One region of the Arthrobacter nitrophenolicus genome, then DNA from elsewhere that is predicted to be linked to it. Evidence: riboswitches for the same ligand, from Rfam matches in the RefSeq annotation. Region 1 holds a riboswitch; each other region holds the start of a gene.
The links. Region 1 has a riboswitch for cyclic di-AMP ahead of ACJJV6_RS18300 (LysM peptidoglycan-binding domain-containing protein). Riboswitches for the same ligand answer to the same signal wherever they lie in the genome.
Positions count from the first base shown of each region.

Region 2: it holds a riboswitch for cyclic di-AMP, as region 1 does, so the genes downstream of both, ACJJV6_RS11455 (hypothetical protein) here and ACJJV6_RS18300 (LysM peptidoglycan-binding domain-containing protein) in region 1, are expected to answer to the same signal.
Region 3: it holds a riboswitch for cyclic di-AMP, as region 1 does, so the genes downstream of both, ACJJV6_RS12065 (M23 family metallopeptidase) here and ACJJV6_RS18300 (LysM peptidoglycan-binding domain-containing protein) in region 1, are expected to answer to the same signal.

Region 1 is NZ_CP174504.1:3,956,087-3,966,335, reverse strand. It holds gene ACJJV6_RS18325 (hypothetical protein) at 1-432, shown strand; gene ACJJV6_RS18320 (hypothetical protein) at 538-711, shown strand; gene ACJJV6_RS18315 (ribonuclease Z) at 775-1,722, shown strand; gene ACJJV6_RS18310 (APC family permease) at 1,719-3,161, shown strand; gene ACJJV6_RS18305 (protein adenylyltransferase SelO) at 3,158-4,633, shown strand; gene ACJJV6_RS18300 (LysM peptidoglycan-binding domain-containing protein) at 4,755-5,606, opposite strand; cyclic di-AMP (ydaO/yuaA leader) riboswitch at 5,610-5,814, opposite strand; gene ACJJV6_RS18295 (lytic transglycosylase domain-containing protein) at 6,066-7,409, shown strand; gene ACJJV6_RS18290 (TraR/DksA C4-type zinc finger protein) at 7,431-7,787, shown strand; gene ACJJV6_RS18285 (DNA alkylation repair protein) at 7,784-8,371, shown strand; gene ACJJV6_RS18280 (DUF1810 domain-containing protein) at 8,355-8,798, shown strand; gene ACJJV6_RS18275 (glucose 1-dehydrogenase) at 8,802-9,695, opposite strand; gene ACJJV6_RS18270 (metallophosphoesterase) at 9,788-10,249, opposite strand, start outside.
Region 2 is NZ_CP174504.1:2,423,272-2,433,520, reverse strand. It holds gene ACJJV6_RS11465 (response regulator transcription factor) at 235-975, shown strand; gene ACJJV6_RS11460 (sensor histidine kinase) at 982-2,481, shown strand; cyclic di-AMP (ydaO/yuaA leader) riboswitch at 2,605-2,765, shown strand; gene ACJJV6_RS11455 (hypothetical protein) at 2,771-3,481, shown strand; gene ACJJV6_RS11450 (glyoxalase superfamily protein) at 3,560-3,934, opposite strand; gene upp (uracil phosphoribosyltransferase) at 3,980-4,615, opposite strand; gene ACJJV6_RS11440 (phosphatase PAP2 family protein) at 4,628-5,431, opposite strand; gene tadA (tRNA adenosine(34) deaminase TadA) at 5,492-5,995, shown strand; gene ACJJV6_RS11430 (glycosyltransferase family 4 protein) at 6,014-7,108, opposite strand; gene ACJJV6_RS11425 (6-carboxytetrahydropterin synthase) at 7,113-7,508, opposite strand; gene ACJJV6_RS11420 (zinc-dependent alcohol dehydrogenase) at 7,512-8,555, opposite strand; gene ACJJV6_RS11415 (DUF222 domain-containing protein) at 8,694-10,249, opposite strand, start outside.
Region 3 is NZ_CP174504.1:2,569,857-2,580,105, forward strand. It holds gene ACJJV6_RS12035 (helicase-associated domain-containing protein) at 1-382, opposite strand, end outside; gene ACJJV6_RS12040 (hypothetical protein) at 394-627, opposite strand; gene ACJJV6_RS12045 (cold-shock protein) at 834-1,217, shown strand; gene ACJJV6_RS12050 (DUF3027 domain-containing protein) at 1,224-1,832, shown strand; gene serC (phosphoserine transaminase) at 1,915-3,045, opposite strand; gene ACJJV6_RS12060 (metal-dependent transcriptional regulator) at 3,329-4,024, shown strand; cyclic di-AMP (ydaO/yuaA leader) riboswitch at 4,131-4,376, shown strand; gene ACJJV6_RS12065 (M23 family metallopeptidase) at 4,387-5,208, shown strand; cyclic di-AMP (ydaO/yuaA leader) riboswitch at 5,321-5,515, shown strand; gene ACJJV6_RS12070 (C40 family peptidase) at 5,586-6,263, shown strand; gene ACJJV6_RS12075 (NlpC/P60 family protein) at 6,421-7,191, shown strand; gene ACJJV6_RS12080 (HNH endonuclease) at 7,484-7,984, shown strand; gene ACJJV6_RS12085 (molybdenum cofactor guanylyltransferase) at 8,036-8,707, shown strand; gene ACJJV6_RS12090 (DUF6457 domain-containing protein) at 8,723-9,016, shown strand; gene ACJJV6_RS12095 (molybdopterin molybdotransferase MoeA) at 9,013-10,249, shown strand, end outside.

The sequences.
Region 1 (10,249 bases):
ATGACTGAACAGAACCTCCCCGATGACAACCTCGAGGTGGTCGAGGAAAATGATGTGCTCCTGGATGAAACCCCCGGCGCCGCTGCGTCCTTTGAGCTGGATCCCGTCAAGGGGGAGCCGGACAGCTACCCGGGCGCCGCGGAGAACAATCCGGACCGCTGGCAGGAGGATCCGCTTCTCCAAGGAGAGACTGTTTCGGGTGAAGAAGAGGATTTCCTGAGTGACCAGACGCTCCGCGACGAGACGGCGGACGCCCGGTACAACGCAGGCGATGAGCAAGTGCCGCCGGATGCGCCCACCCTCGGTGAAGCCGTGGCGGACGTCGACTTCGGCGAAAACCCGGCCGGGCCCGAGGCCGAGGCAAGTGACGATACCGAGAACTTCGGAGGGTCGCCGCTCAGCGAGTTCGACCCCGAGGACCTGGAGCGCTGACAGCAGGCGGGGGCCAGCACGCCCTGGCCGAAAACGGGATCACGGCTAGACTAATAAGCAGGCTGATGAATATCAGTTGGTAGATCAGGACTTAGGGAGTTTCACATGAACTTGGGAAGCATGATCAGGAATGCCGCTGGACGATTCACGGGCAGGACCGGCACCAGCGGAACAGTCCGCGGTACCGGGATGAACGCCGCCAGGCGGACGCCGCACGCAACGGGCGGCAGGACCGGCGGCATGGCCCACAAAATCATGGGAATGCTCCGGCGGCACTAAAACCACGAAACCAGGAAGCAGGTCCCGGATACGTCCGGAACCTGCTTTTTGGTCCTTCAGAGCATGCGTGAACTCGTCATCCTCGGCACCGCGTCCCAGGTGCCCACCCGCGCCAGGAACCACAATGGGTACCTGCTGCGCTGGGATGGCGAGGGCCTGCTGTTCGATCCGGGCGAAGGAACGCAGCGGCAAATGATCCACGCGGGTGTTCCGGCAACCCACATCACGCGTATCTGCCTCACCCACGTCCATGGCGACCACTGTTACGGCCTTCCCGGCGTGCTGTCCAGGCTGGCCCTCGACGGCGTGCGGCATCCCGTCCACCTGCACTATCCGGCCGCAGGCGAGGATGTGGTCCGTGCCCTGGTCTCGATCAGTTCGCCCGGCATCGATCTGCGCCTGCACCCCCACGGCAAAGCGGGAATCATCGCCGACGGGCTTGAGGTCCGGCCGCTGAAGCACCGCATCGATACCTTTGGCTACCGGCTTGTGGAACCGGACGGCCGGACCCTGCTGCCCGACCGGCTGGCGGCGGCGGGCATCGCAGGACCCGACGTCGGCCGCCTGCAGCGCGAGGGCACGCTCAACGGCGTCAACCTCGAGGCCGTGAGCATCCACCGGCCCGGCCAGCGTTTCGCATTCGTCATGGACACCGCGCCGTGCGCCGGTGCTGAGGAACTGGCCGACGGCGCCGACCTCCTGGTTGCCGAATCAACCTTCAGCGATGACGACGCCGGCCTGGCGCAGCAATACCGCCACCTCACCGCCGGGCAAGCGGGGGAGCTGGCGTCGCACGCCGGTGCCCGTGCCTTGGTACTGACGCATTTTTCATCCCGCTATGGCGACGACGCCACCATGCTTGCTGCCCAGGCATCCGCACGCGCCGGCGCCGCCGCCGTCATGGCCGCTTCAGACCTGCAGCACATTCCCTTTCCGCAGCGGCGCAGCCCCCGCGCCGACCTGGCACACCAGGCAGTCCACCACCTGACCCGGCAAGGAGGCCGACAATGAGCGCCACGTCCGAGGAAGTCGACGGCGTCACACCTGCGGGCGGGGAGCCCGAGCTGAAACGGGTCCTGGGCCCGAAACTCCTCCTGCTCTTCATCGTGGGGGACATTCTTGGCGCCGGTGTCTACGCCGTCACCGGCACCATGGCCGGAACGGTGGGCGGCATCGTCTGGCTGCCGTTCCTCCTGGCTTTCGTGGTGGCGACGCTGACGGCGTTTTCCTACCTCGAACTGGTCACGCAGTATCCCCAGGCGGCGGGCGCTGCCCTGTACACGCACAAAGCCTTCGGCATCCACTTCGTCACGTTCCTGGTGGCCTTCGCAGTGGTCTGCTCCGGCATCACCAGCGCCTCCACCTCAGCCAACGTCCTGGCACAGAATTTCTTCGGCGGGCTGGAAATCAACGGAGTCATGGGTGATCCCGGCCAGGGCGTCATTACGGCCGTCGCCCTGGCATTCATGCTCCTGCTGGCCGCCATCAACCTGCGGGGCGTGGGGGAGAGCGTCAAGTTCAACGTGGTGCTCACCCTGGTGGAAATGGTGGCGCTAAGCATCGTGATCGGCGTCGGGTTCTTCGTCATGGCCCAGGGCACGGGCAACCCCGGCGGGATCTTCGTCTTCAACGACTACCAGGACAAAGGCCTGTTCCTCGCCGTCACCGCCGCCACCTCCATCGCATTCTTCGCCATGGTGGGTTTTGAGGACTCGGTGAACATGGTGGAGGAAACCCGCCAGCCCGAAAAGATCTTCCCCCGGACCATGCTGACCGGCCTCGGCATCGCCGTGCTGCTGTACATGCTGGTTGCCGTGTCCGTGGTCAGTGTCCTCTCGCCCACCGAACTGGAGGGCATCCGCGAAGCCGAAGGCGCCGCACTGCTCGAGGTGGTGCACAAGGGCTCACCGGACTTTCCCATCGACCGGATCTTCCCGTTCCTGGCCGTCTTCGCCGTGGCCAATACGGCACTGATCAACATGCTCATGGCCAGCCGGCTGATCTACGGCCTGGCCCGCCAGCAGGTCCTGCCGCATCCCCTGGGCAAGGTCCTGCCGGTCCGCCGCACCCCGTGGGCGGGCATTGCCTTCTCCACCGTCCTTGCCCTGGGGCTCATCCTCTACGTGACCAGCGATCCGGAAAGCAACATTGTCGCCAACCTTTCCGGCACAACGGCGTTCCTGCTGCTGTGCGTCTTCACCGTCGTCAACGTGGCGTGCCTGGTGCTGCGGAGGAAACGGGATCCGAACCGGAAAGTCTTCTTCACCTCGCCCGGACCCCTGCCCCTGGTCGCAGCCATCCTTTGCGCCTTCCTGGCCGGGCCGTGGGTGGGACGGAACGTGATCCAGTACCAGATAGCCGGCGGACTGATGGCCATCGGCGTGGTCCTCTGGCTCGCCACCTGGCTGATCAACCGCCGGACCAACCGCGGGGATAGGGTTAACCCATGACTGCAGCTGCAGAATCAACCGTCACTTTCGACAGCCGCTTCGCCAGCGAACTGGCAGATATGGCAGTTCCCTGGCAGGCGGAGGAAGCCCCGGAGCCCCGGCTCCTGGTCTTCAACGACGCCCTCGCGGAAGAACTCGGGCTGGATGCCAGCTACCTGCGCAGCCCGGAAGGCGTGCGGTTGCTGCTGGGCAACCACGTGCCGGAAGGGGCCGCTCCGGTGGCCCAGGCCTACGCCGGCCACCAGTTCGGCGGCTACTCACCCCTCCTCGGGGACGGACGCGCCCTCCTGCTCGGCGAAATCGTGGACGCCAACGGCCGCCTGCGCGATATCCACCTCAAAGGCTCGGGCCGCACACCGTTCGCGCGGGCAGGGGACGGCCGTGCCGTCGTCGGGCCCATGCTCCGTGAATACCTCGTCAGTGAGGCAATGCACGCGATGGGCATTCCCACCACCAGGTCGCTCGCCGTCGTCGGCACCGGACGCATGGTGCGCCGGGACGACATGCTGCCCGGGGCGGTCCTGGCCAGGGTGGCCGGCAGCCACCTGCGGGTGGGAAGTTTCCAGTACGCGCGGGCCACGGACAACCTCGAGCTGCTGCGCCGCCTGGCGGACCACGCCATCAGCCGGCATTACCCTGCCGCCGCCGAGGCAGACAATCCCTATCTTGCGCTGTTCCGGGCGGTGGTGTCGGCCCAGGCTGCGCTCGTGGCGCAATGGATGCTGGTGGGCTTCGTCCACGGCGTGATGAACACGGACAACATGACCATTTCCGGCGAGACCATCGACTACGGCCCCTGCGCATTCATGGACGACTTCAACCCGGCCGCCGTTTACAGTTCCATTGATGTGGGCGGGCGGTACGCCTATGCCAACCAGCCGGTCATCGCCGAATGGAACCTGGCCCGCCTCGCCGAGTCGATCCTCCCGCTGATCAACGAGGACCAGGAGCAGGCTGTCGCTCCCGCCGTGGAGGCGCTGGGCGAATTCCGCGGGCAGTACAGCGATGCGTGGTTCAACGGAATGCAGGCCAAGCTGGGCCTGCCGGCCGTCCCCGCGGGAAGCCCTGAAGCCGAAGCGGCGTCCGAACTGGTGGACGGCGTGGTAGCGATCCTGAAGGACGGCCCCGTGGACTACACCCGGTTCTTCCGCTACCTGGGCGAAGCGGCGCGCGGAAATGAACGGCCGGTCCGCGGCATGGTCATGGACCTCGCGGCATTTGATGCCTGGGCCGGCCGCTGGCGGTCCATGAAACCGGACGCGGACCGGATGGACCGGCTAAACCCCGTGTACATTCCGCGGAACCACCTGGTGGAAGAGGCCCTGGCTGCAGCCACCGGGGGCGACCTGGAGCCACTGAACAGGCTCCTGGAAGCAGTGCGTGCCCCCTATGAAGAGCGTCCCGGCCTGGAACGCTACGCCGAAGGGGCCCCGGAAGACTTCGGCAAGTACATGACGTTCTGCGGTACGTGACAGAAAGAGCCGGACTCTGCCGGAAGCACATTAACGGGCAAGGGCGGCGGCCGGGAGTTCCCGGCCGCCGCCCTTGTCTCTGTACTGCGTCTGTTGCGGCTGCTTCAGCTGCGCCGGGTGACTAGGCTACCCGGACGAAGGAAGCTCCACTGAGCCAGCTGATGGAGTGGACTTCGGTCTTGTAGCCGTCCACGCCGCCGCTGACAACCTGGCCGTCGCCGGCGTAGACGCCCACGTGGCCGGCAGTGATCACCAGGTCGCCGGGGGCGGGGGTGCCCACGGTGGTGCCGTACTGGTAGAACTGGCCGGGAGCCAGGTCACCGACGGACAGGCCAACGGAGCGCAGTGCCTTCTCCACCATGGCGGTGCAGTCCTGCTGCACGCCCAGCTGGCTGTAGGCGGAAGCCAGGATGGCTGCGCCGGTGCCGGTGCCGGTGGCGGCCGGGGCGGGAGCCGGGGCCGGGGCAACGGCGGCGGAGGCGTAGTTCACGGTGGTTCCGGTGCTCGCCAGGGCCGGTGCGGCCGGAGCAGGCGCAGCAGCAGGTGCCACGTAGCCGGCGCCCGGAATGGTGATCTGGTCACCGGGGTAGATGATGGTGGAAATATCCAGGCCGTTGGCGGCCAGCACGTCGTTCAGGCTGACGCCATGTGCAGCCGAGATGGCACCCAGGGTATCGCCGGAGACCACGGTGTAGACGTTGCCGGCGGCGGGGGCTGCGGCAGCGGGAGCAGCCACGGCAGCGGCCGGAGCGCTGTACGCCTGGACGCTAGCGGTTTCGGTGGTGTCCGGGCCGGTCACGCCAGCGTGGGCGGGAGCTCCAACACCGAACGCAATGCCGGACGCAGCGGCAACTGCGAGCACCGGACGGCTGAGCGTCCGGGCCTGGGACTTTGCGGAAGCAGCCAAGCCCTGGAGCGCGATTGAGCGGGCCGGAGTCGCGCGGTGACGGGCGGTAGGAAAATTTTTTGACACGTGTGATCGCCTCTCCCATGCCTGCGGGGTGAGCTGTCGGGTTCGGGTTGGAGATACCCGGCCGAAGGGCGACCGCCCGTAATGGACGAAGGCGCTGTCGACTTAACCCCAAGGCCACAAATGGCCGTGGAAACTTGGTTCCCCCGTCCCTGCCAGCTGGAAAGCGGTTGAATCCCGTATCAGTGGCAGGGCTCGGCATACTGATGGGAATGTCCCGTTTTGGGAGGGACACCTGAAGACCATAACCCGGCCCCGGAGCAATTGTCACGTTTGGGTAACATCCGAGGCGCTTCTATCATATTAAGCAAATGTTTGGAGTTTCATACCACATCCGGTTGACCTCGGGTGATACCGAGCGTCCGGCGCGGCCTGTTATTTGTGTCACAAAATCATAAAGACAAAGCAGGCTGGCGGTCCTAACCCTCAACCTCGCATTGAAACCCGATAGGCTTCGGAACTATGCGCCTGATCGGAAGCATGCTGATGCCCCCGCTGCTGGGAGGGGTGCTGGCCCTCGCCCTGGCCGGCCCGTCCGCCCTGCTTCCGGCGTCCGCGGACGACGCCCCGCCGGGCGGGTATCCCTCGTGGGAGGACGTGCAGAAAGCGCAGCAGTCGGAAGCCGGCAAGGCGGCCGAAATCGAGAAGATCACAGGCCTGCTGCAAGGCCTGCAATCCGAATCCGAAACGCTCGGGGCAGCCGCCGTCGTATCTGCGGCCGATTATGCACTGGCCGACGCCGCCCTGCAGTCCGCAACAACGAGGGTGGATGCCCTTGCCGGCCAGGCTGCCGAGGCAAATGCGGAGTTGCAGCGGCATCAGCAGGCGATTGGTGCGCTGGCCGCCAGGTCGTACAAAACCGGCGGAACCACCATGGGACTCTTTGTGGCACTGGAAGCCCTTGAGAACAACAGCATTCACGGGCTCAATGTGGTTGAAGTCGTGGGAGCCAAGACCGCGGACCTGGTCAGCCGGGCGGAGGCCGCGGGAAAGGCCACCGCTGCCCTGGCGGAGCAGGAAAAGGCCGCCCGGGCGGAGCGTGAACGCCTGTCCGGAGAGGCGAAGGCCAAACTGGACGCTGCCCGTTCCGCCCAGGACGCGGTGGCCCGCCAGGTCGCCGAAGAGCAGCGGCGCAGCGGAGAGTTGACCGCCCAGCTGGCATCCCTCAAGGGCACGACGGCGGCGCTTGAGGGCGAATACCGGCAAGGCCGGGCGGCGCTTGCGGCCTATGAGGCGGCGCAGGCAGCCAAACGCGCCGCTGCCGAGGAGCAGGCCCGCCGGCAGGCGGCTGCAGATGCCGCCCTTGCCGCTGCGCAAAAGCCTCCCGCACCGCCAAACCCGGCCCAGGCGGTACCGGTGCCAGTGAACCCCCCGCCGGTAAATCCGGCACCGGTCAACACCAACCCGGCCCCGGCGGACCCCGGCCCCGTCGCCCCTGCGCCGGCAAGCCCCGCCCCGCCTGCCGTCGTCGTGCCCTCCGTGCCGGGTGGCGCTGTCAACGATCCCGCCGCAGCCAAAAGCTATGCCTCCGGCCGCCTCGCGTCCTATGGATGGGGGCAGGACCAGTTCCTCTGCCTCGCCCAGCTCTGGACGAAGGAATCCAACTGGCTGACCACTGCCACCAACCCCTACTCCGGAGCCTATGGAATTCCGCAGGCCCTGCCGCCCGGCAAGCTGGGAAGCGCCGGCAGCGACTGGCTCACCAGCTACCGCACCCAGATCGAGTGGGGGCTGGGGTATATCCGGGACCGCTACCGGACACCCTGCGCGGCGTGGGACCACTCCGTGGCCAGGAACTGGTACTGAGGGGCGCGCTAGGCTTTCTCCATGCCAGATTTTGAGCGGTTCCGGGTGCTGCTTGAGGAGGAGCGGAAGCGGAAGGCTGCGCTGCTTCCGGACCTCCGCGCGGACATCGCCTCGGCCAGTTCGGCCCGGCTCGATTCAAATGTCGACGACGAGCACGATCCCGAGGGTGCCACAATCGCCTTCGAACTGTCCCAGGCGTCCGCACTCCTGAAGCAGAGCGCCGCCGGCCTGGACCAGGTGGAGGCCGCCCTCGCCCGGCTGGACGCCGGAACCTACGGCACGTGCGCCGTATGCGGCGAAGCCATCGCCGAGGGCAGGCTGGAAGCCCGGCCGTGGACCCCGTTCTGCATCACCCACGCCGGGGCGGGCCGGCGATGAGCGCAGGGCCGGACGTCGTTGACGCGGCAGCGGAGTTCATCGACCGTACCCTGCAGAATGAGGGCTCCTGGTATCGCGCGGACGACGCCGCCGCCCGGCTGGGCGGGATCCTCGCCTCCTACGGTTCCTCCGTGGGCGCTGTCCGGGGAACCGTCCGTGATGCGCTCCGGAAATTCAAGGTTTTGGACCATGATGACGTCGTCCAGCTGGCCTCCGCCCTCTGGGGCCGGCCCAGGCCAGGCGCCAGGCCGGTCTTCGAGCGGCGGCTGGCAGCCGTGGTGCTGCTCCAGGCCAAGGCCGCCTGGCTGCGCCACTCGGACCTGACCCGGATCGAGGGGTTCCTCCGCTCCGCCTCCACGGCGGAACTCGAGGGACCCCTGGTGGCCGATGTCGTGGCGCCGCTGCTTGCCGGGCTGCCGGAGCGGGACCGGCAGCGCGCCGGCGTGGTGCTGGCCCGCTGGGCCGAGGATCCGCACGGCAGCCTGCGGCAGGCGGCGGCAGTGCTTGGGCAGCCGCCAAGCGCCGGCTTCCCGCCCGGGCGCAAGACCCCACAAGAAGGAGACATCCATGAACGATCCCTATGACCTTGGACGCTTCGTCGCTGCACAGGACAGTGGCGGGACGTATGAGCGGGCCCTGGCCGAACTTCAACTCGGTGGCAAGCGGGGCCACTGGATGTGGTTCATCTTTCCGCAGATCGCAGGGCTGGGACAGAGTGCCACCTCCCGGAAGTATGCGATCAGGTCACTGGACGAAGCCCGGGGATACCTTGAGCACGACGTACTGGGCCCGCGCCTGCTGGAGTGCGCACAGGCCCTCACCAACCATGCCGGGCGCGCCGCAGAGGACATCCTGGGCGGCATTGACGCCCGCAAGCTGCAGTCGTCCATGACGCTGTTCCTCCGCGCCGCACCCGGCGAAACAGTGTTCAAAACCGTTCTTGCACAGTTTTTCGACGGCCAGCCCGACCAGGCCACCGATGAATTGCTCGCCGGGCAGGACCAGGCCTAGGACCTATGGGGTGGGGCTGCCGCCGTTGACGTTCAGCGTCTCGCCCAGCACGAAGCTGGACTCGGGCGAGGCCAGGAACACGTAGGCCGGCGCGAGTTCTGCGGGCTGGCCGGCGCGGCCCAGGGGAGTGGACTGCCCGAATTCCGGCAGGTCCTCCTTGGGCTGGCCACTGCTGACCTGCAGCGGTGTCCAGATGGGGCCCGGCGCAACGGCGTTGACACGGATCCCCTTGGGAGCGAGCTGCTGGGCCAGGCCCTTGGTGAAGTTGTTGATGCTGGCCTTGGTGGTGGCGTAGTCCACCAGCGTCGGTGAGGGGTTGTAGGCCTGCACCGACGTGGTGTTGATGATGGTGGACCCTGCAGGCATGTGCGGAAGGGCTGCCTTGGTCAGCCAGAACATGGCGTAGACATTGGTCTTCAGCGTGTGGTCAAACTGCTCGTCGGTGATGTCCGCGAGGTCCTCCTGGGCCACCTGCTTTCCGGCGTTGTTGACCAGGATGTCCACACCGCCCAGGACTGCCACGGCGGTGTCCACCACGTCACGGCAGGCTGACGGGTCCTTGAGGTCCCCGGGCACCTTCACGGCCTTCCTGCCTGCGGCTTCGATAATGCCTGCGATCCTGGCAGCGTCCTCCTCCTCCTGCGGCAGGTAGGACATGACGACGTCGGCCCCCTCCCGGGCGAACGCGATGGCCGCGGCGGCACCGATGCCCGAGTCCGCGCCGGTGACGATTGCCTTCCGGCCTTCGAGCCGCCCCGTGCCGCGGTAGGTTTCCTCGCCGAGGTCCGCCTTGGGCATCAGCTCCGCGTCCAGCCCCGGTTCGGGCTGGTGCTGCTTCGGCGGGGAAATGTGCTCGTAGGCGGTGACCGGGTTCCGGAAGGTGTACTGGTCTGTCATGGTGGTCCTCCTGCTGGTGGAACGATTCCAGGAAAGCTAAGCATGCTTACCGTTCCAGCCTAGGCAACCGGAGGCCGGCTGCCAACCCGGAACTACTCCCGCGTGACCTCGACCAGGCGCACCTCCGCCAGCCGGCCGGCGTCGATAATTGCCGTCATGTACGTGCAGGCGGGCTGGCGCCGGCGGTCCGTGGGCGAGCCGGGGTTGAGCAGCCGCAGGCCAGCAGGGGAGGTGGCGTCCCAGGGGATATGGCTGTGCCCGAAGACCAAGACGTCCGCGTCCGGATAGAGCGCCTCGCACCGCAGCTCGCGCCCCTTTGCCTGCCCGGTCTCGTGGACCATGGCAAACCGGACGCCATCCAGGGTGATGCGCGCGGTTTCAGGGAGCCGGGCGCGCAGATCCGGCCCGTCATTGTTCCCGTAGACGCCCACCAGCGAACGGCTGCGTTCCTGGAATTTGTCCAGCACCTCCGCCTGCACCCAGTCCCCGGCGTGGAAGACCACATCCGCGCTTTCGACGGCGGCCCATACCTTGGCGGGCAGGTCCTTGGCCCG
Region 2 (10,249 bases), 1.5 Mb from region 1:
GGGCACGTGTCCAGCGGCGCGCGGAGCAAGGGAAGAAAATTTTCCCGACGGACCCACCTGAATCGGCCGGGAGACGCCTGGAATCACCTCAAATGCCTCAAGTTGGTTCAGCGTTACTGCTCCATGCCGCCCGTTCCGGGGCCGTCGCGGTATCCAGCTGGCTAGGCTGGGATTCACAGCCCGGTCACAGGAATCCCTTAGCCGGGCCATACCGAAGGATCGGAGAGTTGTTCCATGGCCACACCGCACTCCACCACGAACAACCTGCCCAAGCTCTCACACCCGGACGGCTCCCCTATCCGCGCCCTGGTGGTGGACGACGAGCCCAGCCTCTCTGAACTGATGAGCATGGGACTGCGCATGGCGGGCTGGTCCGTTGCTGTTGCCGCTGACGGCCCCGAGGCAGTGAAGCTCGCCAAGGACTTCCGCCCGGACGTCCTGGTGCTGGATGTCATGCTCCCCGGATTCGACGGCGTGGAGCTGCTGGGCAGGATCCGTGCATTCGCACCCGAGGTCCCGGCGCTCTTCCTCACCGCGAAGGACGCCATCCAGGACCGCATCGTAGGACTGGCAGCGGGCGGCGACGATTACGTCACCAAGCCTTTCAGCATGGAAGAGGTCCTGCTCCGGCTCCACCGGCTGGTGCAGCGTTCCGGCGTGGCCGCCATGGACACCTCCGAACTGGTGGTGGGCGACCTGGTGCTCAACGTGGACACCCGGGAGGTGACACGGGCGGGCCAAGACGTCCAGCTCACCGCCACCCAGTTTGAACTCCTCCGCTATTTGATGGAGAACCCCAAGCGCGTCATCAGCAAAGCGCAGATCCTGGACCGGGTCTGGGACTACGACTTCGGCGGCCAGGCCAACATCGTGGAGCTCTACATCTCGTACCTCCGCAAGAAGATCGACGCCGCCCACCCGCCGATGATCCACACCGTGCGCGGTGCTGGCTACGTCATCAAGCCGGCGGAGTAGGAAGCCATGGCCACCCCTCAAGCTCCGGCAGCCCACCCCCGGAGCTGGTTCAAGCCCGCCACCTGGCACCTGCGCACCCGCCTTATCGCGTTGGCCATGGCGCTGCTGATCGCCATCTGCGGAGCCGTGGGCGTGGCCAGTTATGCCTCCATGGATGCCTTCCTTACCCGCCAGCTGGACGACCAGCTCAACCAGGCCGCGGACCGGGCCAACGATCCCGGCCGCCCTCCCATGGGCGGCTTCAACGGCAGGGATCCGCTGGATGCACGCGGGCAGAGCGTGGGGACCGTCAACGCAAGAATCGTCAGTGGCCAGGTGAACAGCGGCGGCTTTCTTGCCTCCGACACCACGCGGGCCCCACTGTCCACAGAGGATAAGGAGATCCTGCTGGAACTGCCCGCCGATGGCCGCCCCGTGGACCGGACATTGTCCAATGGCGGATACCGCCTGGTTGCCGTGCAGACCAACTTTGGCGATGTCCTGGTGACCGGCCTGCCGCTCGCCGGCAAGGAAAGCACCCTTGCCTCCCTGGTCTGGACCTTCGTGTTCGTGTCCCTGGCGGGGCTGCTGATGATCGGGCTGGTGGGAACCGTCCTGATCCGGCGCACCATGAAGCCCCTGGAGCAGCTGTCCGAGGTTGCCACGCGGGTGTCGCAACTGCCCCTCGATGCCGGCGAGGTGGCGCTGGCAGTCCGCGTGCCGCCGTCAAACTCCAACCCCGGAACAGAAGTGGGCAGCGTGGGGCACGCGCTGAACCTCATGCTGGACAACGTGGCGAATGCGCTGCAGGCCCGGCAGAAGAGCGAGACCAAGGTGCGGCAGTTCGTTGCCGACGCCTCGCACGAGCTGCGGACGCCGCTGACGGCGATCCGCGGGTACACCGAGCTGATGCGGATGACCGAGGACTTCACACCGGACGGGCAGAAGTCGCTGGCCAGGGTGCAGAGCCAGTCCGAGCGGATGACGGCACTGGTGGAAGACCTGCTGCTGCTGGCAAGGCTGGACGAGGGGCAGCCCCTGAAGCTCAGCGAGGTGGATCTCACGCAACTCGTGGTGGAGAGCGTGAGTGACGAAAAGGTCATGGCCCCTGCCCACACCTGGCGGCTGGAACTGCCCGACGAACCGGTCCTGGTCAACGGGGACGCCGCTCAGTTGCGGCAGGTCCTGATGAACCTGCTGTCGAATGCACGCAAGCACACGCCGGCGGGAACCACGGTGGTCACCGGCGTCGGCACCACATCCGAGGGCGCTGCGGTGGTGACCGTAACGGACGACGGCGGCGGCATCCCCGAGGAGTTCGTGGACCACGTGTTTTCCCGGTTCGCCCGCGCAGACGCAGCGCGGAAGGGTGCGGGTGACCAGGCGGGGGCCTCGGCCGCTGAGGGAACCAGCGGACTCGGCTTGTCCATCGTGCAATCCATCATCGAGGCGCATGGCGGCAAGGTCACGGTGACGTCACAGCCCGGGAGGACAGAGTTCGCCCTCCAACTGCCCCTGATGCGCTAGATTGCACAACTCGACGCGCCGATGCCGTGATGTCCGTTACCTAAATGTGACTTATGCGCCCATCTCCTGTACCGTCGATTAGGTACGGTTCCCGTTCGGGCCGTATATCCGGATGACGCCAAGCTCTGCCACTTCCCGGATTCCGCTTGATCGAAGGCAGAGGCGGGGGACCCACCGTCCCGGGCACTGATTGCCCTTGGGGTTAAGCCAGCACGTGATTTTTCCGTGCGGCCGGATGCCCTCATCCGAACCCGACAGCTAACTCCGCAGGTGTGAGAGGCGATTCATCATGTTTACATTCCCGGCTAAACCGCGCCCAAAAAAGGGCTCAGGCAGCGATTCCCAGCGTCCGGAAGGCAAGAAGTTCACCCTCGGCAAGCGCGCCGCGGTCCTCGCAACGTCCGGTGCGCTGCTGGTAGGTATCGGCGCCGCCGGCCAGGCGACGAATGCTTTGATTCCGGCCGCAACCACCACCAGCACCTCGGCGGCGTCCTCCGATGCGCAGATGAGCATCGAAAAGAGCGAGATCCGGTCCAACCCTGCCGAGTCCCCCGCCCCCGCCGAAATCAACGTTGTTCCGCAGGCCGCCGAGCCCGCCCCGGCACCCGCACCGGAGCCCGCCCCCGCCGCAGAACCGGCTCCGGCACCCGAGCCCGCTCCTGCACCGGAGCCTGCTCCGGTCGTCGCGGTCAATGACCCGGCAGGCGCCCAGGCCTACGCGGCCGGCCAGCTCGGTTCCTACGGCTGGGCCCAGGACCAGATGCAGTGCCTGGTGACGCTGTGGACCAAGGAATCCGACTGGACCACCACGGCAACCAACCCCAGCAGCGGTGCCTACGGCATCGTCCAGTCCCTGCCCGCCGAGAAGATGGCAAGCGCCGGTGCGGACTACCTCACCAACTACCGCACGCAGATCAACTGGGGCCTGAACTACATCAAGGAGCGCTACCAGTCCCCCTGTGGCGCGCTGAACTTCCACTACGCCAACAACTGGTACTAAACCGCAGCTGAGGTACAGAACGGTGGTTGAGCCTGTCGAAACCCGGGCGGGTTTCGACAGGCTCAACCACCGTTTGTGTTAAGAATCCCGTCCGGGGATGTACTGCACCGCCCACCTGTTGCCGTCCGGATCGGCGAAGTAGACGAAGTGGCCCCAGTCCTGAACGTCCACGTCGCTGACGTCCACGCCGTTCTCCTTGAGGTGGCGGTGCGCGGCATCGATGTCGTTGACCACCAGCTGGAGGTTGGAGCCGGTCCCCGGAGGGGCGTCCGTGAGTCCTTCCCCGATGCAGATGGAGCAGGCCGAGCCCGGCGGCGTCAGCTGGACGAAGCGGATGGACTCAGTGGGCCGCTGGTCGAAATCGGCGTTGAAGCCCACCTTGTTGACGTAAAAATCCTTGGCGCGGTCCACGTCGGACACAGGGACAAACACGAGTTCAAGTTTCCAGTCCATGGGCACAGGCTACGGCTGCGCTCCTTGTCTTGGAAGGCTTGAACCTCAGCCGGCGATGCCGTACAGGCGGTCGCCCGCGTCCCCGAGGCCGGGAACAATGTAGGACTTGTCGTTCAGCTTTTCGTCAATGGAGGCCAGGACGATGGTGACATTGGCGTCCGAAAGCTCCTCTTCCAGCTTGGCGAGGCCCTCGGGTGCGGCCAGCAGGCAGATGCACGTGACGTCCGAGGCGCCGCGCTTGAACAGGAACTTGATGGCCTCGCGCAGGGTTCCGCCGGTGGCGAGCATCGGGTCCAGGACGAAGATCTGGCGGCCGGTGAGGTCCTCGGGAAGCCGCTCGGCGTAGGTGATGATGTCCAGGGTTTCCTCATCCCGGGCCATGCCAAGGAAGCCTACTTCGGCGGTGGGGACCAGCTTGGTCATGCCCTCGAGCATGCCCAGGCCTGCGCGCAGGATGGGAACCACCAGCGGGGTGGGCTTGGTGAATGCGGTTCCCACGGTGGTGCTGACGGGCGTTTCAATGGTGACGGGTTCGGTGCGGACTTCGCGGGTTGCCTCATAAGCGAGGAGGGTCACCAGCTCTTCGGTCAGCTGCCGGAACACCGGGGACGGGGTGTTTTTGTCCCTCAGGACGGTGAGCTTATGGGCGACGAGCGGGTGGTCCACAACGAGAGTTCGCATGGGTCAAAACTATCACCCGGCGTTGTCCTTCCCGTGCCCGCCGGGGCCGTCGTGATGCATGGCCTCGACCACCACATCCCGCACCACCGGATGCTCGAAATCGGGTGCCGGTCCCACATGCTCCCGCCGCCTGATCAGGTGGAACAGCCGGTGGGCCAGTATCACCATCAGCACCCACGCGAGGCCCAGCAGCCAGCCGGCCATCACGTCAGTGAGCCAGTGGTGCCCCAGGAATACCCGGCTCAACCCCATCGCGATGATGAAAATCACGCCCGTTGTGATGGCGGTGATGCGCACCCAGAGCTGGAAGAAATGCAGGCACAGGATGTAGAGCAGCACGCCGATCACCACGGTGGTGTTCAGGGTATGGCCGCTGGGGAAGGACGGCGTTGTTTCATACGGTGGCACGGCCTCCGTATGGTCCGGACGGGTCCGGCCCACCAGGCGCTTGCCGATGGTGGTGGCAGTGGTGGAGACCGCGGCCGCACCGCCAACCAGGATCAGGGGCCGCCAGGACCGGCTCAGGAACGTGAGCCAGGCGGTCAGGATGCTCGCGAGGATGGGCATCCCGACCCCGCCACCGATGTTGGTGAAGGCGGTGACGAAGGCGTCCGTTTCCGGATTCCGCAGTGACTGCGAATACTCGAGGGCGGGAATGTCGAGGCTTGCCAGGCCTTCCTCATCCACCACGTCCGAGTACACCTCGGCGCCCAGCAGTGCCATGGAGAGCACCAGGGCTCCACCGATGATCAGGGTCAGCCACAGGGCGGCGTAGGGTTTGAACCATTTGTCCACACGGTCACGGACGGTGCTCATTGTGCCTCCCGGCGCTGGTCGTCACGGGCTCAGGGTATCCTTCGAAACTATCATTGAGCCATGGTCTCCGCTGGAAAACACGACACGTGGATGGGTCTTGCCCTTGCGGAAGCCCGCCGCGCCCTTGCGACAGAGGACGTGCCGATCGGCGCCGTGGTGCTCGGGCCCGACGGCGCCGTGCTGGGTTCCGGGCGCAACCAGCGGGAGGAGCTTGGGGATCCGACGGCGCACGCCGAGGTGGTAGCAATCCGCCAGGCAGCGGAGCGGCTGCGCGAGCTCGCCGCCCGCAGCGGCGGGCAGGCAGACGGCTGGCGGCTGTCCGACTGCACGCTTGTGGTCACCCTTGAACCGTGCGCCATGTGCGCCGGCGCAATCGTCCTCGCCCGGATTCCCCGGGTTGTCTTCGGTGCCTGGGATGAGAAAGCCGGCGCCGCGGGATCGGTGTTCGATGTCCTGCGCGAGCGCCGCCTCAACCACTGGGTAGAGGTCTACCCCGGGGTGCGGGAAGCCGAATGCGCGGAACTGCTCCGCGATTTCTTCGCCGGGCACCGGAGCCGCTTGTAGCAGGATGTTGTCGCGGTCCTAGCCGGTTGCCCTCCCTGGCTCCACCGCGTCGAGGACGGTTCGTGCCGTCTGGTCCCACCCGGGCAGCAGGTCCCGGGCAGCCAGTGCCGCCGCCCGCCATTCGTCCTTCGCGGCCTGGTCCTGAAGCCAGCGGCGCAGGACGCCGGCGAGCCTCGCGGGGTTCTCCCGGTCTCCAGGCACAAGCGGTACGGCCGCGCCGGGAAGCCGGGCGCCGCCGTCGTCGTTCATCAACCCTGCCAGCCCCAGCGCTTCCTCGGCGCCTGTCCCCTGCCGCACCACCACCGGGATTCCCCGTGCCAGCGACTCCGTGACCACCATGCCGAAGGCCTCCACCCGGGACACCAGCAGGCTCAGGTCCGCGGCGTCCCACGCCCTTTCCAGGGCGTCGCCCAGGAGTTCGCCGGTGATCCGGAGCCGGTCGTCCAGCCCGGAAGCAGCGACGGCGGCCCGCACCTCCGCCGCGTACGCCGGGTCCGCCTGGTCAGATCCCACCATGGCGGCGCTCCATTCAAGATCCTTGAGCAAGGCGAGTGCTTCAACTGTCAGCAGCTGGTCCTTGTTGGGCAGGTGGGCCGCCACGACAATCAGGCGGGGCGGCCGGGACCCGGACGCCACCGGTGCTGGATCGACGCCGGGGAGGGCTACGCGGATGCCAGCGAGCCCATGGCGCTCCCGCAGGATGGCCGCCGTGCTGGTGCTGGTGGAGATTATTCCGGAAGCTGCCCGCATGGACCGCGCCTCCCGCTTCAGCGGACCGGGATCCTCCGTCACATCGACTGTCATATGCGCCAGCACCCAGGCATGCTGCCCGGCCTTGGCCGCGTACTCCAATTCGTCCGGGACGCCGACGGCGACGAGTCCGTCCACGATGTCCACGGCAGGCTCCTGCTCCGCTTCCGGACCCCAGGCGCCGATAAGGCCACCGAACCGGCGCCGGTCCTTGGCTGAGGGTTCCGGCCACGCGCCGTCGACGGGCACCACCTCGACGTCGGCCCCGAGCTGCGTCATCCCGCGGACCAGCTTGGCGTTATAGGCATTGCCGCCGGAGTGGTGGTGGATATTGCCGGGAACCAGCAGGCGGATGCGGCGCATGGGTCTAGGCGGACAGGTCCAGCGAGTAGGTGGCCCAGGCGTCCGGATTTTCGCGCAGGGTGACGTCGATCCCTTGCAGGTGCCGGCCGTCGTCGTGGTTTTCAATCTTTCCCGCGACCTCCTGGGCGATGTACTGCGCCAGCGCCTCGGTGGTGCTGAGCCTGCCCGCAAAGTCCGGGTGCTCGTCCAGGTTGCGGTAGTTGAGCCCTGCCAGCACCTCCTCGATGACGGTTCCGGCGGCGCCGATGTCCAGGACAATTTCGTCGTCGTTCAACGTGTGCCGGCGGAACGAAACCTCAGCGACGAAGGTGGCCCCGTGCAGGGCCTGGGCCGGGCCAAAAGCCTCGCGGGGCAGGCTGTGGGCGATCATGAAGTGGCGGCGTACGGTCAGGCTGAACATGCGTTACCTCTGGTCTGTGGGATGGCTGGGGGCTGACTGCTGCGGTTCTGCGTTGTGTTGCGGGTATTCAATGACGTGGCACAGGGCCTCGATGGTGCCGTGGGCGAGGCCCTGCACCACCTCGGGCAGGTCCTGGAATGGCGACGACCCGGTGAGGAACGCATCGAACACCGGATCTTTCAGGAGGGACACCGCAAGCTCCAGGCGCTCCGCGTTGGTGCGGCGGTGGCGGCGGGCGCGGGCCACGACGCCCACCTGGCTGGCCCTGATGGACAGGCGCCTCGCGTGGAAGTCTTCGCCGAGCGGCAGGGTGACTTCGCGGTTGGCGTACCAGGACATCTCGATGACGTCCCCCTCATCGCCGGCCAGCTGCAGGCTTCTCTCCAGGCCTTCCTGCGAGGCTGAACAGTGGAAGACGATGTCACAGTCGGCCAGCGCGTCATCCGGGTGGGCGAAGTCGACGCCCAGCGCGTCCGCCAGGTTCTTCCGGCCTGGGTCCAGGTCCACCAGCTGGAGACGGGACAGGGGGAAAGTGCGCAGGAGGGTCGCCACCATGCCGCCCACCAGCCCTGCGCCGACCACCGCCACCCGGTCCCCCAGGCGCGGTCCGGCCTCCCACAGTGCGTTGACAGCAGTCTCCACGGTTCCAGTAAGGACTGCGCGTTGCGAAGGAACGTCGTCCGGGATCCGGGTCAGCTCGTTCACCGGGACCACGTAGCGGTCCTGGTGCGGGTTCAGGCAGAAGACCCGCTGGCCCTTCCATTCCTCCGGGCCCTCCTCCACCACGCCCACCGACAGGTAGCCGTACTTCACCGGACCCGGGAACTGCCCCTCCTGGTGGGGTGCCCGCATCTCCTGGGCCACCCTGGGCGGGACAGCGCCGCTGTGGACCACCATCTCCGTGCCTTTGCTGATACCGGAATAGAGGGCACACACCAGGGCTTCGCCGGGGCCGGGAGCCCGGAGCTCCTCCGGCAGGAGCTCCCCGTGTTCCCGGGCCGTGGTCCAGTAGGCGGTGGCGTGGACGGGGTTATTCGCATTAGTCATCTTGCTGATGAATCTAGCCGGACAGGAGCGGGCGGGGAAAGTCCGACGGCGGTTGGCGTCACCGTGCGCCGGTTGGCGGCGGTGTGCAGCCGTCCAGGCATGAGGTAATACGGCGGGCGGGGCACGCCACATGTGTTGTCAGCCTGACAGATATGCGACAACGGCATCCTCAAGGAGGCTTCGTTTCATCGGGAGGACTGCCGGTGGCAAAATTCCGGGCGGCAGGATTCCCTCGGGCAGACACGGTGGTTCCCGGTCGGGTTGCTCGGCGGGATATGTGCGGCCGGTGGGTGATTTCCAGCCGGGTGGTTCGTTTTTTGTTGCTTGGGTGGGTGTCCAGCCGCTGTTGTGTTTCAGGCGGTGATGCTTCGGGCAGAGTTGTGCCAGGTTGCTGATCCCGGTGGTTCCGCCGTGTTGCCACGCTTGGAGGTGGTCGGCTTCGTTGTCGAGGGCGTTGTTGTTGCAGCCGGGGAAGGTGCATTTGCCGTCCCGAAGGGTGAGGGCTTGTCGCATGGCTTTGGTGAGCCGGTAGCTGGTGCGGCCGATTTCCAGCGGGGCGCCGTCGCGTGGGTCGATGAGGACCCGGGTGAAGGAGTCGGCTCCGTCGGCGAGGAGTTTGCGGGCCATGGATGCGGGGATGGGGCCGTAGCCGTCGAGGATGGCCGGTTCGTCGGCTTGGCCTAACAGGGCGAACACGGGGACTGTAACGATGACGTCCGCCCGCGGGGTCGGAATCTTCCCGACCTCCGGGTCGCTGAGAAACGCGCAGGTTGGGGAATCCCCAAGGCTGCTGTCTCCATGGTCGCCGGCGCTGCTCGCCTCCAGGGACGCTGCCAGGGCGTCGGGGATGCCAAGGTCCGCAGCGGGCTCGTCAGAACCATCGAGCGCGGCAAGCCCGATGAAGTCTTTCGGGAACTGTCCCTGGCTGCCTTCCGTGTCCCCGCCGCCGGCCGGGGTGGCTATGCTCGGCCCGGTGCCGGTGCCGGCGTCTGTGGTGGTGGTGATGGCGTGGGCGGGGGCGAGGAGGCGGCGGGCAACTTCGTCGGCCTTGATTTGGGTGAGGGTGCGGGTTTCGTTGGGTCCTTGGAGGCCGCGGGCGATGGCCGTGGTTCTGTTCCAGGCCGCCAACGCGCTGTCGGCCGGGAGGTAGGCGGAGATCCAGGCCATGCCGTCCCGGTCAGGGGTGAATTCGACCCTCCGGTCCGCAACACCCTTGGCGTGCCGTTTCTCGATCGACTCCGGATGCTGCCGCTCCCGCCAGGCCCTGACCTTGGCCCGCAGCCGCGACGGCACAAGGTTCGCGGCGGGGCATCCGCGCGCAGGATTCGGAGCGTCCGGGTCCAAGAAATGGTCCGCGAGGGCTACGGCTGCGGGATGGTCCAGGGCCTCTGTTTCATCAGCGATGATCCTGGCGCCCTGCCACGACAACGCCCCTGAAAACAGGTTCCCGTAGACCGAGGGGAGGGAGCAGACCCGCCGGGACTGGGACAGGAACGCCCCTGCTGCCCCGGAGCTGATGGTCAGGACCCCGGCGATTTCTTCCACTGCCGATATTTCCGCGTACGTGCGGTCGTGAGTGGAGGCGTCGGGTGGTGTCATGGCCTGCTGCAGGTCGAAGGCCTCGGCCGAGTCCCGGGCTTTCAGTGCGGCGTTCTGGGCTTCCAGTGTCGACTCCACCTCCAGTCGCGCCAACC
Region 3 (10,249 bases), 1.4 Mb from region 1:
AGTGCTGCCGCGAGGCGGAGGCGGGCGTCCCGTGCGGAGGTGCCGCCCGGTGCACCAGTGCCATTTCCTGCAGCCCGGCCAGGATCTGCTCGACGGTGGCCACGGTGGCACCCGAGATCATCTTGCGCAGCCCAGCGGCAGAAGCACTGTGCTCGGTATCCGTGTTGGTGCACAGGTGAAGGGTTTCCAGCACCTGCATCTGTGGCCGGTTGAGCCGTTCAAGGGCCCGCTGGACGCTGACCCGGGAACTTGCCCGGGCAGCGAGGGCGGAGAAATCGGGAACAGCGGGGGAGAGCAGGTCCGGCCGCGCGGCGAACAGCGCACGCAACGAGTCGTCGCTGCGTGACTCAAGATCCTTGCCGAGCGCGCGTATGAGGGACATCAGTCCCAACGTTACCGCTGGTCCGGCTTTCCTGCCCGGCGCCGCCCGGCAACACTGTCGAGGACGAGGAAGAGCATGAGGAGGAACGCCACCGGCAGGCCGTACAGCGCCGCGTAGGTCACCCATGACGGCGCCACCGAGCCGGCAAAAGCGAGGGCCATCACTGCTCCCACTGCCGCCAGGGAAAGCACTGCAATGACTGCGGCCGCGATCATGATGGGCCGCCGGTAGCGCGAGGGTGTCATGGACGTAACGCTACAGCGCCCCGGGCGCCCGGCGTGAACGCTGTTACCCGGCCCCTGTTGAAAGCGTGAATAGGGCACCGGGCAGGATAACCTTGAAGGATACAGACCAACACGGTTAGAGCGGCCATACCTTGAACCCGCACAACAATGCGGATGCGGTGGCGGCTGGCTGTGTCTCATGACAGTAGAAGAAGAAGGTTGATTACGTGCCTACCGGCAAGGTCAAGTGGTATGACAAGGACAAGGGCTTCGGGTTCCTCGCAGGCGAGGACGGCCAGGAGGTTTTCCTGCCCAAATCGTCGCTGCCTGAGGGCGTGACGGAGCTCAAGGCCGGCACCCGCGTGGAGTTCGGAGTGGCCGACGGCCGCAAGGGCGCCCAGGCCCTGGGCCTGCGGGTGCTGGACAAGACGCCGTCCATCGCCAAGGCCAAGCGGCCCTCCGCCCGGGACCTCGCGCCGCTGGTCCAGGACCTGGTGAGCGTGCTGGACAACCTGTCCGGCACGCTGTCCAAAGGAAAATACCCGGAAGGCAACAAGGGCAAGGCCATCGCGGCTGCCCTGCGTAAGGTTGCCGACGAGCTGGACGTTTAGCAGCCGATGAGTCCGGAAGCTGAACAGCCGCAGACGCAGGTGCAGGACACTGCAGGCGCCGCGACCGCTCCTGCCGCGGGAACAGCCCCGGCGGTGGCCAGGAACGCGCCCAAGCGCCGGGCCGGCGTGCCAGTATGGCGGACCGGCAAGCCGGACGCCTTCCTCGCCGGTGCCGTGGAGACGGCCCGCACCGCGCTGGAAGGCATCACCGCCGCCGCGGACATCGGACGGCACCTCGCAGCCAAGAGCGAAGGCGACCGCCTGGTCACGCACCTGTTCGAGTCCAAGCTGGCGGGCTACGTGGGCTGGCAGTGGTACGCGGTGGTGACGCGCAACTCCCGTTCCAAGGTGGTCACCGTCAGCGAGCTGGGCCTGCTGCCGTCCGAGGACTCGATCCTCGCTCCGGAGTGGGTGCCGTGGGCTGAGCGTGTCCGGCCGGAGGACGAGCAGCAGCAGGAGCCGGAAGCCACCGAAGCTGACAGCGAACCGGCGTCCGGCGCAGCGGTTGCGGAACCTGACGCTGATGCCGGGTTCACCGGATCCGACGCCTCCGATGCCGATTACACGGATGAACCTGCCCCGCAGCCTTCGGCGAACGACGCCGGCAGGGAGTAACTGCTGGACGTCCCCTTGACGGGAAACACAGACGGCGCCGTCCGGGCGAAACCCGGGCGGCGCCGTCCTACTTAAGGAAAGGCTACTTGCGGAGTTCGCCCACCACGTAGTCGATGCTGGCCAGCAGTGCGGAGACGTCATCCGGCTCGATGGCAACGAACGTCGCAATCCGGAGCTGGTTGCGGCCAAGCTTCCGGTACGGCTCAGTGTCCACGATGCCGTTGGCGCGCAGGACCTTGGCTACAACGGCGGCATCCACGGATTCATCGAAGTCGATGGTGGCAATGACGTTGGAGCGCTCATCCGGGTTGGCCACGAAGGGCGTGGCGAACTCGGCGGCGTCGGCCCAGCTGTAGATGCGTCCTGCCGAGTCGGCCGTCCGGGCGGCAGCGAAGTCCAGCCCGCCGTTTGAGTTCAGCCACTGCACCTGGGCGTCCAGGGTCACCAGGGTGGACAGGGACGGGGTGTTGTACGTCTGGTTGAGGCGCGAGTTGTCAATGGCCGTCTGCAGGTCCAGGAAGTCGGGAATCCAGCGGCCGCTTGCCTTGATCCGCGCGGCGCGCTCCAGGGCAGCGGGGGAGAACAGCCCAAGCCACAGGCCGCCGTCGGAGGCAAAGTTCTTCTGCGGGGCAAAGTAGTAGACGTCGCTCTCCGCCACATCGACGTCCAGGCCGCCGGCCGCGGAGGTGGCATCCACCAGCACCAGGGAACCCTCATCCGCACCTGCCACCCGCTTGACCGGAGCGGCTACGCCCGTGGAGGTCTCGTTCTGCGGCCAGGCATACACGTCAACGCCGGCTTCTGCCTGCGCCGCGGGCCGGGTGCCGGGCTCGGACTTGATGATGGAGGAGGCGTCCAGGAACGGCGCCTTGTTGGTGGCGGCCGCAAACTTGGAACCGAACTCACCGAAGGACAGGTGCTGTGCCTTCTTCTCCACCAGGCCGAAGCTGGCAACATCCCAGAACGCAGTGGAACCGCCCACGCCCAGGACAACCTCGTATCCTTCCGGGGCGCGGAAGAACTGGCTGAGGCCCTCGCGGACTGAACCGACAAGGTTCTTGACCGGTGCCTGCCGGTGGGAGGTGCCCAGGATGTTCTTCGATGCGGCGGACAGCGCATCAATCTGCTCCTGGCGGACTTTGGAAGGTCCGGCGCCGAACCGCCCGTCCTTGGGAAGGAGGTCGGCAGGAATAGTGATGCTTGGTTCGCTCACGGGGGCTCCAATTTCGGCGTGGACGCGGCTGAGGTCCGGACGGGTGGATGGTCGCTGGCGCGCAGTCGGCGATGACTGCATCGAAGGCCTTTCCCATTCTGCCTGAACAGCTGTTTGGGCGGGAACCGGAACCGTCATAGTCCAGCCACTGAGACGGCCTCGCGGGCGGCTTCCAACTATTCGGACTAAGTCAAAATAGGCTAAGCTAGCCAACGGACTACGTCGCGGTGAACAGCGATACGGTGGGACAACGCAAGGTACTGCGCTCGAGGAGCTGAGCTGGATGACGGATCTGATCGACACTACGGAGATGTACCTTCGGACCATTCTGGAGCTGGAAGAAGAGAACATCGTCGCCCTGCGGGCCCGTATCGCGGAACGCCTGCGCCACTCGGGTCCCACGGTGTCCCAGACCATCGGCAGGATGGAGCGTGACGGGCTGGTGGTGGTCTCCGGCGACCGCCACCTGGAGCTCACCGAAATCGGCCGCAAGCGCGCCACCGAGGTCATGCGGAAGCACCGCCTGGCGGAGCGGCTCCTGGCCGACGTGATCGGGCTGGACTGGGCCTATGTGCATGACGAAGCCTGCCGCTGGGAGCATGTGATGAGCGAACGGGTGGAGCGGCGCATCTACGAGATGCTGGACCATCCCACCGAATCGCCATACGGCAACCCGATTCCGGGCCTTGCCGCGCTTGGTGGCCAGCCCTCCCTTGCCTCCACCGATACGGTGACCAGCCTCCTGGAAGCCATGAAGTCCTACGGGCCTGCGTCGGAGGTCACGGTCAGCCGGCTGGCGGAGCCCATCCAGGTAGAGCCGGAACTGCTGTCCCAGCTTGATGAGGGCGGCATCCGCCCGGGCGCCGCGGTAACCCTGGAGCGCGTGGGGGACTACATCTCGGTCCGGGTGCCGGGCATTGAAGGCGCCCTGGAACTTCCGCCTGAAGTTGCCGCGCACGTGTTCGTTCACGTCCGCTAGGAAGTCTTTCCGCCGCAGCGTGACGTCGGTAACGCCAAGATAACGGAATTGTTACCAAGGGCCTTAAGCCCCTATAGTTGAACCGAGCGTTGATACAAAAGCGTTACCTGATCCGGAGCCGAGCTCTGCCAGCGGATCGGGAGCACGAGTCAATAACTGGCAGAGGCGGGGGAACCACAAGCGGCAGCGGGGGACTGCCTTGGGGTGAAGTCCGTCAGCAGCAAGCCTCTTCCAGTGAAGGAATCCCTCAGCGGGATATCTCTGTGCCGAAGCTTGCTTACGGCGGACCGGGTCTTTGAACTCTCTGACCCGAATCCGACAGCTAACTTCGCAGGCTTTCCAGAGAGGAATCCTTCTTGTCCATGCAGACCTCCAGGGGGCGCCGCCGCGCGGCAGGCCCCGCTTCGGCGCCGCGTGTCGTCGAAGTCATCCACACGGAGCGCCCCCGCGATCTCCACCGTGATGCGCGCCGCCGTCGGGGTCCGTTCCGGCAGATCACCGAGTTTGCCTCGGCGAGCGGTATTGGCCAGAAGGCCGGCGTGGCCCTGGCTGCCACCGGCCTGGTGCTCACCGTCACTGTCCCGGCCACCAGCCCGGTCATGGCCACCGATGAGGCGGGCATAGCTCCAGTTGCAGCCTCGGCCGTCACCCCGCAGCCCGCGATTTCTGCCGAGGCCGGGGCCCAGATCGACTTCAGCCGCTCGGCCGTCGTGACCCAGGCAGACCCGGACGGCAAGCTCAAGCAGCTCCTGAGCGCACAGTCCGCCGGCGCCGTTTCCCGGGCCGCTTCCGCAGGAAGCCTGGGCGCCCCGCTGGCGTCGATGAGCACAGCCTCCCCCTTCGGTTACCGCGTCAGCCCCATCACCGGCGGATCCGGCGACTTCCACCGCGGTCAGGACTATGTTGCCCAGTGCGGCACCTCTGTCCTCGCGGCCGCCACCGGCACCGTAACGTTCGTCGGCTGGCACCAGTTCGGTGGCGGCAACCGTGTGGTGATCGACCACGGTAACGGCCTGGAGACCACTTACAACCACCTCTCGTCGTTCAATGTGTCCGAAGGCCAGACGGTCTCGCGCGGCGACGTTGTGGCACTGAGCGGCACCACCGGAGCCTCCACCGGCTGCCACCTGCACTTCGAAGTGCAGGTCAACGGCGAAGTCGTGGATCCGACAGGCTGGCTCTAGTCAAATGATGGCTGACTCTCGAATTAGCGTGACCAGTCGTGACCTGAATGTGACATTCGCTCGAAACTCCTGTACCGTCTAACTCGCGTCAACTTTTCCGAAGTTGACGCTCTTGTGCGGATTGCCTAACTCTGCCACCGCTCAAGGTCCGTTCGCATTTCATCGTCTGGCAGGGGCGGGGGAACCAATTTTGGCCTTCTTCACGGAAGGCCTTGGGGTTAAGTCGCAAAGCTTCCTTGAAGCGGCGCGGCCGGGTGACTCCCATCCGAATCCGACAGCTCACCTCGCAGGCATTGGGAGAGGCTACCTTCGTGTCTTCACGCCAGAATTCTGCGCGCCACCGTGCGCAACCGGTTCGTACCAACCCTTTGGACGCAGTGTCCAAGGCCGTTAGTGCCAACGCCGGGACAGTGGGTCGCCAGGCTGCTGTAGTTGCAGCCGCGTCCGGCCTTGTCCTTGGCATGGGACTGCCGGCCACCGCCGCGGACACCACCGCCGGCATCTCCGCTTCCACCGAGTCCGGTTCCGCGCAGACCGCCCTTGCAGTCACCGCAGCACCCACCGCCACCGTGTCCTTCGAGCGGCCGGTGGTCACCACCGTCGCCGCTCCCGTTGTCGAACGGGTGACCCCGCAGTCCACCTCTGACGACGAGGACGAGGCCGCCGCTTCCACCGCATCGACCGTGGCGGAAAAGGCTGTTGCTGCCACCGCTTCTGCGGCAACTTCCGGCCTCGCCGCCATCGCCTACACCGGCATCGGCAGCCCCTACGTCTGGGGAGGCACCAGCCCCACCTCCGGTTGGGACTGCTCGGGCTTCACCCAGTGGGTTTACGCCCAGGCCGGCATCAGCATCCCCCGCGTGAACGCATGGACCGCCATGACCCCCACCTCCACCCCCCAGCCGGGTGACCTGGTGATGCAGAACGGCGGCGCGCACGTCGGCATCTACGTCGGCAACGGCATGATGATCAGCGCCCTCAACCCTTCCCAGGGGACGCTTCTGCACTCCGTAGCCGCCACCGGCTCCTCCTCCTTCTACACCCTCGCAGGCTAATAGTTCTTGGGGCTTCGGCCCCGGGAACTATTTCTTTGCCCGCAATTTTTCGCTAGATCACCATCCCCGTTCGGGGCGCGCCGACGTACCCCCAAGATGCCGGCGCGTCCAAACTCTCGGTTGCCCACAGGCCCGAGGAAATCGAAAGAGAGAACTGATGACTACTCGTGCTACCGCACGGCACCGCGCCGAGGTCACTAAAACCAGCTCGATCGCCATCATTGCCAAGGCTGTGGGCGACAACGCCGGCGGCGTAGGACGCCAGGCCGCCGTGATCGCCGCGGCTTCCGGTCTCGTCCTGACCAGCGGCATCGCGGCCAACGCTGCCGACGCCAACTTCCAGCGCGACTCGGCCCCGGCGTCCGCCCTGGAAGTTGAATCCGCTATCGAAGCGCCCATTTCCGCGGCTTCCACCATCGCCATCACCTACGAGAAGCCGGCCGTGACCACCACGCCTGCTCCCGTGGTTGTGGAAGAACCCGAGGTTGAGGTGGAGGAAGCCGCGCCGGCCCCTGCCCCCGCTGCCCAGCCGGCTGCCGCTCCCAAGGTCACCGCCACCGTTTCCGCTGCGTCGGCCCCCGCCGCACCGGCTTCCGCCAGCGGCAAGGGCGCAGCCATCCTGTCCGCCGCGTACGCCCAGCTTGGTGTCATGCAGGACTGCACGATGCTGGTTACCAACTCCCTGGCCGCGGTCGGCATCAACTTCCACGACTGGCCCGCAGGTTACCTGTCCCTGGGTCGCACCGTGAGCGCGGCCGAGGCCCAGCCCGGCGACCTGATCTACTACGCTGACGGCGGCGCCGGCATGGCACACATCGCTGTTTACGCAGGCAACGGCCAGGCAGTCCACGGCGGCTACAACGGCAACCAGACTGTTGTCTTCAGCGCCAACGTTGGCTCCGGCCCGGTGTTCATCCGCGTCGACTAGAACCCTCCGTTTCCGGCCGAAGCCCCCGACGGCCGGCGATGGAGCAAGGACCCCTGCCCGCAAGACAGGGGTCCTTCCCCTTTTAAACTGCAGCGGCAGCCGCCTCGGGCAGGCGCGTGCTTGCGCCGTTGGCGGTGGCCTGCTGGCGGGTCCGGGACAATTCTTCCGGGACGGCGATTACCTGATAATGCGCTTCTGTGTTTACTCTTGTGATGTCGATCCATAGCCCGGACATGCCGAGGGCAGCCGGCCCTCGTGCCCCTGACGGGTGCGGCCGTGAAGAGGTACGTGCATGCGCACTCTCGTTCTGAATGCTGGATATGAACCGCTGGCGGTTGTGACTTTCCGCCGGGCGCTGGTGCTTGTGCTCACGGGCAAAGCGAGCGTGGTGGCCGAAGGGGACGACCCCGTGGTGGGTCCACAGGAAATACTGGGCCGCCCCTCGGTAATCCTCCTCAACCGCTACATCCGCCCGCGCTACAACCAGGCCACCGCCGTCAGCCGCCGGGGTGTGCTGAGACGCGACGGGCACAAGTGCGCGTACTGCGGCAAGGCTGCGCACACGATCGACCACGTCCACCCAAAATCACGCGGCGGAGCCGACTCCTGGGAGAACCTCGTGGCAGCCTGCCTCCGCTGCAACAATGCCAAGGGTGACCACACTCCCGCGGAAATGGGCTGGAAGCTCCGGTTCGTTCCGGAACCTCCGCGCGGCACCATCTGGCAGATCAAGGAACTGGAGAAGCCCACCCCCGCGTGGGACCCGTTCCTGCTGCCGGAGCGCGCTGCCTGACGGGTCCTTTCCTGTTTATGCGTCCCTGCCTGCGCTGGCTAGGCTGGAACCGTGCAAGATCCGCTGCCGCATTTTGATGCCCTGATCCTCGCCGGAGGCCGGTCCTCCCGGCTGGGCGGAGTACCCAAACAGCACCTGCTTTTCCGTGGCGCCACCTTGCTGGAACGTTCCCTCGATGCGGCGTCCGGTGCCCGCCGGACTGTGGTGGTCGGACCGGATCCGGGGCGCCTGCCGGAAACCGTCCTATCCTGCCGGGAGCAGCCCGAATTTTCCGGTCCCGCCGCCGCCATCGCTGCGGGGCTGGAGGTACTGTCCCGGGGCGGGGGAGAAGCCGAGTACACGTTGGTGCTTGCCTGCGACATGCCACTGGTGGCCGACGCCGTGGTCCGGCTCTCCTCCGCACTGTCAGCGGAACCGGCTGATGGCCCCGGCAAGCCGGACGTGGTCATGGCCGCAACCGACGACGGCACGCCCCATGGCAGGGCCCAGCCGCTCGCCGGTTTTTATCGCACGGCTGGGCTAAAAAACGCCGTGGAGGATCTCGCTGCCCGGGGAGCCTTAATCAACGGCTCCGTCCGCTCGCTCCTTGCTAGTCTGGACGTGCAGCTTGTCACCGTACCCGCCGCGGCCACAGCCGATGTGGACACATGGGACGATGCCGCCGCGCTAGGGATTGCCGCCGGCCACCAGGACGATGACCAGGGCCGGCGCAGCCGCAGTTAACTTGGGAGGCAGTTCATGAAAAGCCAGGAAGAGACGCTGGAGGAATGGTGCAGGTCACTGCTCCAGGCCTATGAACTCGAAGACGTCCAGGTGGATGTCAATGCCATTCTCTCGCTTGCCGGAGTGGCCGCCCATTCTGTAGTGCGCCCGGCCGCGCCGCTGACCACCTTCATTGCAGGCTACGCCGCCGGCCTCGCCTCCGGGGCAGGCCATGCAACAGACGCCGCCTCCATGGACTCGGCCCTTGCCGTGGCCCGCTCCCTGGCCGCCGACTACGATGCTGAAGCCGCCGGGACCCCCGGCGAATGACCGAGGACGCCCCCTCAGGAGCTGGCGAATCCGAAGGGCAGGAAGCGCACCACCATCTGGCCCACACCTGGGAAGAAGCCCGGCAGGCAGCCTTTGATGCCGCCACGCCGATCCCTGCCGGGCCTGTAGCACTCGGGCTGGCCCTGGGACGCAGGCTGGACCAGGACATTGTGGCACTGCAGGACATGCCGCACTATGCCTCCTCCGCGATGGACGGGTGGGTCGTCAACGGGACAGGGCCCTGGATTCCCGCCGAGCCCGGGACCAGGCTGGCGCCGCACCAGGCCAGCCCCATCGTGACCGGCGGCCTCATACCACCCGGAGGGAAGGCCGTCCTCCGCAGCGAGAATGCCGTACTCGCCGAGGACGATGACGGGCTGCCCATCCTGACAACGGGCGGCAGTGCCCGCCCGGGTGAGCCCCGAACAGGCCAGCACATCCGGAAGGCAGGCGAGGAAGCCTTGGAAGGCGACCTCCTGGTGGCTGCCGGCGTGGAGTTGAACCCGGCCCATCTGGCCCTTGCGGCCCTCGGCGGATACGACGAGCTGCGTGTCCAGGGCAAACCGCTGGTGCGGCTCCTGCTGACAGGCTCCGAAGTGGTGGCGCAGGGGCTTCCCGTTCCGGGCCAGGTGCGGGACACGTTCGGTCCGCAGCTTCCCGCAGTGGTCACGATGCTGGGCGGCATCCCCGGCGGCCAGCAAAAAATCGGTGACTCCTATCCCGAATGGCTCGCGGCCCTGGAGGACGTGGTTCCGGAGGTGCCGGGCGTGCCGGACCTGCCTGCCGACGTCGTGATTACGACCGGCGGGACCGGACCTTCCGGCACCGACCACCTGCGCAGGGCGGTGGCCGAGCTGGGCGGGCGGCTCCTGGTCGACGGCGTGGCCATGCGGCCAGGCCACCCCGCCGTGCTGGCCGAGCTGCCGGACGGCCGGTTCGTGCTGGGGCTGCCGGGCAATCCGCTGGCCGCGATGATGGCGCTGTGCACGGTAGGTGCTCCGCTGCTCGCTGCACTGGGTCACGGGACCATGCCGGCCGTGCAGCAGGTACCCTCCGGCACAGTAATCGAACCGGATCCCGGCCGCACGCGGCTGATGCCGTTCCGCCTCCTGTACGGCATGGCGTCGCCTGCCCAGCACACGGGGCCGGGGATGATGCGTGGGCTGGCCTCGGCTGACGGGGTAATGGTGGTGCCGCCGCACGGCGTGCAGCTGGGCGAACCCGTGCCGGCCT